One region of the Imbroritus primus genome, then DNA from elsewhere that is predicted to be linked to it. Evidence: predicted binding sites of a transcription regulator. Region 1 holds the regulator's gene; the other holds the start of a gene.
The links. Region 1 encodes NrdR, which represses ribonucleotide reductase genes. Its sites were predicted from a motif close to CACNANATNTNGTG; they were not measured.
Positions count from the first base shown of each region.

Region 2: ACQ3C8_RS12235 (ribonucleoside-diphosphate reductase subunit alpha) is a predicted target of NrdR. The motif match lies at 2,194-2,207, and genes of this name have one in related genera.

Region 1 is NZ_OZ201293.1:757,312-761,730, forward strand. Features, by position in the region: gene ACQ3C8_RS03415 (PilW family protein) at 1-744, opposite strand, end outside; gene pilV (type IV pilus modification protein PilV) at 741-1,334, opposite strand; gene nrdR (transcriptional regulator NrdR) at 1,482-1,949, opposite strand; gene glyA (serine hydroxymethyltransferase) at 2,125-3,372, opposite strand; ZMP/ZTP riboswitch at 3,489-3,591, opposite strand; gene ybgC (tol-pal system-associated acyl-CoA thioesterase) at 3,726-4,130, shown strand; gene tolQ (protein TolQ) at 4,127-4,419, shown strand, end outside.
Region 2 is NZ_OZ201293.1:2,667,460-2,671,878, reverse strand. Features, by position in the region: gene ACQ3C8_RS12245 (sigma-54-dependent transcriptional regulator) at 1-1,440, shown strand, start outside; gene ampD (1,6-anhydro-N-acetylmuramyl-L-alanine amidase AmpD) at 1,445-2,020, shown strand; gene ACQ3C8_RS12235 (ribonucleoside-diphosphate reductase subunit alpha) at 2,305-4,419, shown strand, end outside.

The sequences.
Region 1 (4,419 bases):
GACTGCAACCACACGTTTCCAGTTTGCCTCGGTCATGGCGCCGATGGCATTGGCCGGCACGAACTGATCTGGCACGCGGTCGTTGTTGCCGTCGATGCCATACAGGAAATGCAGGCTTTCCACCCCCTTGACCAGGCTGATGCGACGCCATGCACCGGTTTCCCTGCCTTGCGCATCGCGCACGCGGAACTGACAGAACAGTTCTGGCACGTTGTTGCTGCCGGTGGCGACAAAGAACTGTGCGACGCCCCTGCCGTCATCGACATTCTCGGGCGCCGGCTCACCCACGCCCATGCCGGAGCAGTCCACCATGGTGTTGTCGGGCAACGTGGGATCGTCGCTGCGTCCGGAGCCGACAAAACGGACCTGGAGCATATCGCTGCCGGCCACACCGACCTGTTCGCAGGCCGGCTGTAGCGAAGCCGTCGGGGCGGCGCAGTTATCGAGCCCAAAGATATTGGGTGCGGCATTCATGTCGCCGGTGATGCCAACCCGCGCGCCGCCATTGCGTGGCGCCCAGTTTTCCCACGCTGACTGCCGGATCAGTCGCACCACGACATCGAGCGCAAACTGTCCCTTGTCCTCGATTTGCGTGGTATCACCGATCGACGCGTAGCTTTGCCGGCTGGTGAGGAAGAAGGTCAGGGCCGCGATCAGCAGCAGCATGGCGAGCGTGATCGAGACCATCAGTTCGATCAGCGTAAAACCGGAGGCAGGCGCGCGGTGCCGGGCGGAGGCAGTCATGGCAGGGCGACGATGACGAGTTGCGGGCGCGTGGCCAAGTCGGTGACATCGGCACGCGTCTGGCCGAGCAGCGGCCGCTCCACCCACCCGAGCTTGATGACGATGGGTGCCGTGCCGGCTCCTGCAGCGGGATTGCAGCCCCATGGGCTGTAGCCCGCCGCTTGCCAGCTGACATCGTCACGGCAGACCACCGCACGCGCACCCGGCAGCGAGAGGCGTGCACGGCGCACCCATTCATCCACATCGAAGCGTGCCAGCAGCGGTGCGCAGACCGTTGTCACATCGGAGCAGGGCGTCGTATAGAAATTCTGTACCGGCGTGGGATTGGCGCCCATCGACGCAGTATCGAACAGGTAGGGGTTGTTGGCCGGATTGGGCGTCTGGCTCGCCGGCAGGTTGGCGCGCATCTTGTCCGCCAGTTCGGTGGCGAGATGCATGGCAACCGTGTCGTAGGAAGATTGCTGCGAGAAGCGATATGAAGTGAGCAGCAGCCCGGCAATGCCCAGTACGCCGATGGTCAGCACCAGCACGGAAACCAGCGCCTCTAGCATGGCAAAGCCATGCGCATGCGACACGCGACACCGGTGCATTGCTCCCCTCCACCCGTCCGCACATTGCGCTGGTCGTGCCCGGATGTGTTGTTGTGAACCGGAGTGCCAGGAATGTGATCTGAAGTCAACTATACAATTTGTTACATTCGCGTAGTTGTATCAGAATTTCGCCTGTCCGCAAAAAAATTACGCCTTTGGAGGGGTGTTTCCCTGGAATTCATCGAGCATGTCGCGGAATTCCGACACATCCTCGAAACTACGGTACACCGAGGCAAAGCGGATATAGGCGATCTTGTCGAGTTTTTTCAGTTCCCGCATGACCAGTTCACCGAGGTGACTGGTCACGATTTCCTTTTCGCCGCTGGCCAGCAGCTTTTCTTCAATGCGCAGGATGGCCTCATCGACAGCCTCGGCCGAAACCGGCCGCTTGCGCAGGGCGAGCCGCATCGAATCCTTCAGCTTGGCGCGCGTGTAGTCCACACGGCTGCCGTTTTTCTTGACGATGGCCGGAAATGCCAGTTCGGTGCGTTCGTAGGTGGTGAAGCGCTTGTCGCAGGATTCGCAGCGGCGGCGGCGGCGCACGGCATCAGCATCGTCCGACACGCGCGTGTCGAGAACCTGGGTACTTGTATGGCCGCAAAAAGGACATTTCATGCTGGGTCGCCGCGGGGATCAACAGGCCGTAAGCCTGGATGGGTCGTTGGATTCTTGGGTGGCAAACGCTGCATATATTGTCAGCGCACGCCTGCGGCAAGGCAAGATCAAAAAAAACGGCAGGCGAGGTGCGCCTGCCGTTTCTGCATGAGCCGGCATGCCGGCCCACACCGCGTCAGCCGTAGACCGGAAAACGCTTGGTCAGCGCGCTGACCTGCTCGCGCACGCGGGCGATGTTGGCGGCATCGTGCGGGTTGTCGAGCACGTCCGCCATCAGGTTGCCCACGATCTTCGCTTCGGCTTCCGTAAAGCCACGGGTCGTCATGGCGGGCGAGCCGACGCGGATGCCCGAGGTCACAAACGGCTTTTCCGGATCGTTCGGGATAGCGTTCTTGTTGACCGTGATATGGGCCTCGCCGAGGATGCGCTCGGCTTCCTTGCCGGTGATCGACTTCGCGCGCAGGTCCACCAGCATCACGTGGCTTTCCGTGCGGCCGGAGACGATGCGCAGGCCGCGCTCGATCAGCGTCTCGGCCAGCACCTTGGCGTTCTTCACGACCTGTTCCTGATAGGCCTTGAATTCCGGCGACAGCGCTTCCTTGAAGGCCACCGCCTTGCCGGCGATGACGTGCATCAGCGGACCGCCTTGCAGACCCGGGAAGATGGCCGAGTTGATCTGCTTCTCGAACTCGGACTTCATCAGGATCACGCCGCCGCGCGGGCCGCGCAGGCTCTTGTGCGTGGTGGTGGTGACGAAGTCGGCGAACGGCACCGGGTTCGGATACACGCCCGCGGCGATCAGGCCAGCGTAGTGTGCCATGTCCACCATGAAGTACGCGCCAATGTCCTTGGCAACCTTGCCGATGCGCTCGAAATCGATGCGCAGGGCATAGGCCGAGGCACCGGCGATGATCAGCTTGGGCTTGGTTTCACGGGCCTTGCGCTCGAGCGCTTCGTAGTCGATGGCCTCATTGGCGTCGAGGCCGTAGCTCACCACGTTGAACCACTTGCCGCTCATGTTCAGGGCCATGCCGTGCGTGAGGTGGCCGCCTTCGGCCAGGCTCATGCCCATGATCGTGTCGCCCGGCTGCAGCATGGCAAAGAACACGCCCTGGTTGGCCTGCGAGCCCGAATTCGGCTGCACGTTGGCAGCTTCCGCGCCGAACAGCTGCTTGACGCGGTCGATCGCCAGCTGCTCGGCAATATCGACATACTCGCAGCCGCCGTAGTAACGCTTGCCAGGGTAGCCCTCGGCATACTTGTTGGTCAGCTGCGAGCCCTGGGCTTCCATCACGGCTGGCGACGTATAGTTTTCGGAGGCGATCAGCTCGATATGATCTTCCTGACGCTGGTTTTCCTTCTGGATGGCACTCCAGAGCTCCGGGTCGATCTGCTCGATCGTTGAGCGGCTACGGTCAAACATGTGAATACACCTGTATTTTTGGAGAAAGATACGGGGATCAGGGACAGGCCGGGGAAGACTGAGGTCCCATCACCGGCTTTCGTCCGGCTGATCAATCGGGACACACCCTGCTTCCCATTCGCTGCCCAGGCGATCGGCAGGCGCACTGTGCATTGCGCCAGATATACCCCGCGTTTCCTCGTGGTGAACCCACTGAACTCGCCAGTCACGCAGGGTGGAATGGTTGCCGCGAGTGTACGACAGGACTTCGCCCCCTGCAAGTCGCGCGGCCGGCGGCCGGTGCGTAACCGCCTGTAACATAAAATTCGCGGGGTGGTCCATGAATGGCAAGGAGCATCCCTTACAATAGCCGGATGTCCGTATTTCAATGGCCTGTCCGGGTGTATTGGGAAGACACCGACGCTGGTGGCGTCGTGTTCTATGCCAACTACCTCAAGTTTTTTGAACGCGCGCGCACCGAGTGGCTGCGCGCGCTTGGCGTCGACCAGCAGGCCCTCGCCGACGAGGCGGGCGCTGTCTTCGTGGTCCGCAGCACCGCCCTCGACTACGCCGCGCCGGCCCGGCTGGACGATGTGCTCGATGTCCGTTCGCGCATGGAACGCGTGGGCGGCGCCTCGGTCCATTTCCTCCAGGAAGCCTGGCGTGGCGAACAGCTGCTCGTTTCCGGTACCATCCGCGTGGGTTGCGTCGACCGGGCGACTTTCCGGCCGATGCCGATTCCCGCTCCCGTCCTGACTCTCATCAAAGCTGCCGCATGAACCCAATTCCGCACGTCGCGCACGACATGTCGATCCTGTCGCTGGTCCTCAATGCCAGTCTGCTGGTGCAGGCCGTGATGGCCCTGTTGCTGATGCTGTCGCTGTTCTCGTGGACCTATATTTTCCGCAAGTCGTTTGCGCTGCGCAGCGCACAGACCCAGACCGAGAAGTTCGAGCGCGATTTCTGGGCCGGTGGCGACCTCGCGGCGCTGTACCAGAGCGCCGCCAACAACCGCCACCAGACCGGTGCGCTCGAGCGCATCTTCGAGTCGGGCATGCGCGAGTACCT
Region 2 (4,419 bases), 1.3 Mb from region 1:
ATGGGGCACGACGTCGTCACGGCGCCGAGCTTGGCCGCGGCGCGCGCCGCGCTGGCGCGCACGCCGTTCAGCCTGGTGCTGACCGACATGCGCCTGGGCGATGGCCTGGGCATCGAACTGGTGCGCGAACTGGCTGCCGCCCCGCAGCGCATTCCGGTGGCGGTCGTCACTGCCTATGGCAGCGCCGACAACGCCGTGGAGGCGCTCAAGGCCGGGGCCTTCGACTACATCGCCAAGCCGGTAGCGCTGGAACAGCTGCGCACGCTGGTGATGAATGCGCTGGACCGCAACGGGCGCGCGCCCGTGCCGCAGGAGTGCGGCTTGGTGACCGATCTCCTGCCAGGCCGTTCGGCGGCCATCGGCGCGGTCCATCACGCCCTGCCACTGCTGGCGCGCAGCATGGCGCCCGTGGTGATCGGCGGCGAATCCGGCAGCGGCAAGGAGCGTGCCGCGCGCGCCGTGCACGCGTTGAGCGCGCGCGCCGCCAAGCCCTTCGTCGCCGTCAATTGCGGGGCGATTCCCGAAACCCTGATGGAAGCCGAGTTCTTCGGCGTGACCAAGGGGGCGTTTACCGGCGCGGATACCGACCGGGGTGGCTTCTTCCAGTCTGCGCATGGCGGCACGCTGTTGCTCGATGAAGTGGCCGACCTGCCGTTGCCCATGCAGGTCAAGCTGCTGCGCGTACTGCAGGAGCGCCGGGTGCGCCGCATCGGCGCGAGTCGCGAGGAAGCGGTGGACGTGCGCATCATGTGCGCCAGCCATCAGGATCTCGCTGGACTGGTGGCCGCCGGACGGTTCCGCAAGGATCTGTTCTACCGTCTCAACGTGCTGCAACTGCGCATGCCGACGCTGCGCGAGCGCCGCGAGGATCTGCCGCAGCTGACCACGGCGATTCTCGCGCAGCTGGCAGCGCGTTACGGCGATGCCCAGCCCCGCCGGCTGTCTCCGGCAGCGCTGGCGGCACTGGCGGACTATGCTTTTCCTGGCAACGTGCGCGAACTCGAGAACCTGCTTGAACGGGCCTACACCTATGCACAGCACGAGGTGATTGAAGTGGGCGACCTGGGGACGCTGGAAGCGCCACAGGAAAGCCAGCCGCCGGCGCCGGTGGCGCCTGAGGTACCGGCCCCAGCATCGCTGCCGGCCGGAGCGGCCGCAGCTTTTGCAGCGTCTTCATCCCCAGATGCCGTTACCTTGTCCGGGCCTGCGGCCGCGATGCCTGCGGCTGGGGATTCCTCGGCCCCAGCGGTGACCTTGCCTGTCGACCTGCCGCAACTGCTGGAAACCACCGAACGCCAGATCATCCTGCAGGCCCTGCGCCAGACCGGCTTCAACCGGACTGCGGCGGCGCCGCTGCTGGGTCTCAGTTTTCGCCAGTTGCGTTATCGCATGACGCAGCTTGGCATCCGTGACGACAAGGAGGCGGGCGATGGTGGGTGACGACATGGCGCTCGACGCGCGCGGCTGGATGCGTGGTGTGCGTCACGTGCCGTCGCCCAACTGCGATGCCCGGCCACCAGGCATCGCGGTCGATCTGGTGGTGCTGCACAATATCAGCCTGCCGCCGGGCGAGTTCGGCACCGGCGATATTGCTGCGTTCTTCACCAATCGGCTGGATCCGCAGCGTCATCCGTTCTTCGAAACCATTCATCAGGTGCAGGTCTCTGCGCATTTCCTGGTCGAGCGCAGCGGCGCCATTGTCCAGTTCGTTTCCTGCGCCGAGCGTGCCTGGCATGCGGGCGCCTCCGATTTTTTCGGGCGCACGCGCTGCAACGACTTCTCCATCGGCATCGAGATCGAAGGTTGCGACGACCGGCCGTTCGAGCCCGCGCAGTACCACGCCGTGTGCAGTGTTCTGGCTGAACTGGCCGGGGGCTATCCGATCCGCGCCGTGGCGGGCCATTCGGACATCGCACCGGGCCGCAAGACCGATCCCGGTCCGTACTTCGACTGGCCGAGGCTGATGCGCATGTCCGCCTGGCCGGCGGAACGGTTCCCCTACCAACGGTGGGGAAAGTAAAATATTTTTTGCGGAAAATGCCGTCGCGCGAGAGGCGCCCACCCCTTGCGCCATCAATGCTCAACGGTTTTTTGCATTGCGTCGAGCGCCTTGAACGGCACCAAAAACACGCTTGTCAAGACTGGTCATCTGGCGAGAAGTCACTATACTTAGTGTCAACAGATCGAAACAACTACTAGATATAGTGGTTTCGTCGCACAGCAGCGCAACACCCATCATCCAATCGCCGCCCGTGTTCATGGGCGGCTTTTCCGTCACAAGAACACTGGTCACCAGGAGTCCATATGCAAACGACGCAGACACCCGTTTCGTCGGGTAATCCCGCCCCCGTTGCCACCGCATCGGGTCAAGCAGGTCAGGCCGCCCTGTCGGGGGACGCACGGGCCTATCAGGATTACAAGATCATCCGCCGCAACGGGGCCGTCGTGGCCTTTGAACCGACCAAGATTGCCGTGGCCATGACCAAGGCCTTCCTGGCCGTGAACGGTGGCCAGGGCGCTGCCTCGGCGCGCGTGCGCGAGCTGGTCGAGCAGCAGACCCAGGTGGTGGTGCGCGCGCTGCTGCGCAGCCGCCCGCATGGCGGCACCTTCCATATCGAAGATGTGCAGGACCAGGTTGAACTGGCCCTGATGCGCTCGGGCGCGCACGATGTGGCCCGCGCCTACGTGCTGTACCGTGAAAAGCGTGCGCAGGAGCGTGCGCTGGCTGGCGAAACCCAGCAGCAGCCGAACTTCTCCGGCCTCAACGTCACCGACAACGGCGTCACGCGTCCGCTCGACATGGCCGCGCTGCGCAATGTCATCGTGACAGCCTGCGAAGGCCTGGGCGATGCCGTTGATCCCGAGCCGATCCTGGCCGAGACCATCAAGAACCTGTACGACGGCGTGCCGATGTCGCAGGTTTATGATTCCGCCATCCTCGCTGCGCGTACCCTGATCGAGCAGGACCCGGCCTACAGCCAGGTCACCGCACGTATTCTGCTGCACACCATCCGCAAGGAAATCCTCGGCGAGGAAGTGACCCAGGGCGAAATGGTGACGCGCTACGCCGAGTACTTCCCCAAGTACATCAAGCGCGGCATCGACGCCGAACTGCTGGATGAGAAGCTGGCCCAGTTCGACCTCCAAAAGCTCGGTGCGGCGCTCGACGCCTCGCGCGATTTCCAGTTCAACTACCTCGGCCTGCAGACGCTGTACGACCGCTACTTCCTGCATCACAACGATGTACGCATCGAAATGCCACAGGCTTTCTTCATGCGCGTCGCCATGGGCCTGGCGCTCAACGAGATCGACCGCGAAGCGCGCGCCATCGAGTTTTACCAGCTGCTGTCGTCGTTCGATTTCATGTCGTCCACGCCGACCCTGTTCAACTCCGGCACGCGCCGCTCGCAGCTGTCGTCGTGCTACCTGACTACCGTGTCGGATGATCTCGACGGCATCTACGAAGCGCTCAAGGAAAACGCGCTGCTGTCGAAGTTCGCCGGCGGCCTCGGCAATGACTGGACCAATGTGCGCGCGCTCGGCTCGCACATCAAGGGGACCAACGGCAAGTCGCAGGGCGTGGTGCCATTCCTCAAGGTGGTCAATGACACCGCCGTGGCGGTGAACCAGGGCGGCAAGCGCAAGGGCGCGGTATGCGCCTACCTCGAGACGTGGCACCTCGACATCGAGGAATTCCTCGAGCTGCGCAAGAACACCGGCGACGACCGCCGCCGCACGCACGACATGAACACGGCCAACTGGATTCCCGACCTGTTCATGAAGCGCGTCATGGAAGGCGGTGACTGGACGTTGTTCTCGCCGTCCACCTGCCCGGACCTGCACGACAAGTTCGGCAAGGCCTTCGAGGAAGCCTATGTCGCCTATGAAGACAAGGTCGCACGCGGCGAACTGAAGCTGTTCAAGAAGATCCCGGCAGTGCAGCTGTGGCGCAAGATGCTCGGCATGCTGTTCGAGACCGGCCACCCGTGGATCACCTTCAAGGATCCGTGCAACATCCGCTCGCCGCAGCAGCACGTGGGCGTGGTGCATAGCTCCAACCTGTGCACCGAGATCACGCTGAACACCAACGATAGCGAGATCGCCGTCTGCAATCTCGGTTCGGTGAACCTGCTGGCCCACATGAAGGCCGACGCCAGCGGCGCCATGGTGCTCGACCATGACAAGCTGAAGAAGACCATCCGCACCGCCATGCGCATGCTCGACAACGTGATCGACATCAACTACTACGCGGTGAAGAAGGCGCGCGATTCCAACCTGCGCCACCGTCCGGTCGGCATGGGCATCATGGGCTTCCAGGACTGCCTGCACGCCATGCGCGTGCCGTACGCCAGCGACGCTGCCGTGCAGTTCGCCGATACCTCGATGGAAGCTGTCTGCTATTACGCCTACTGGGCTTCG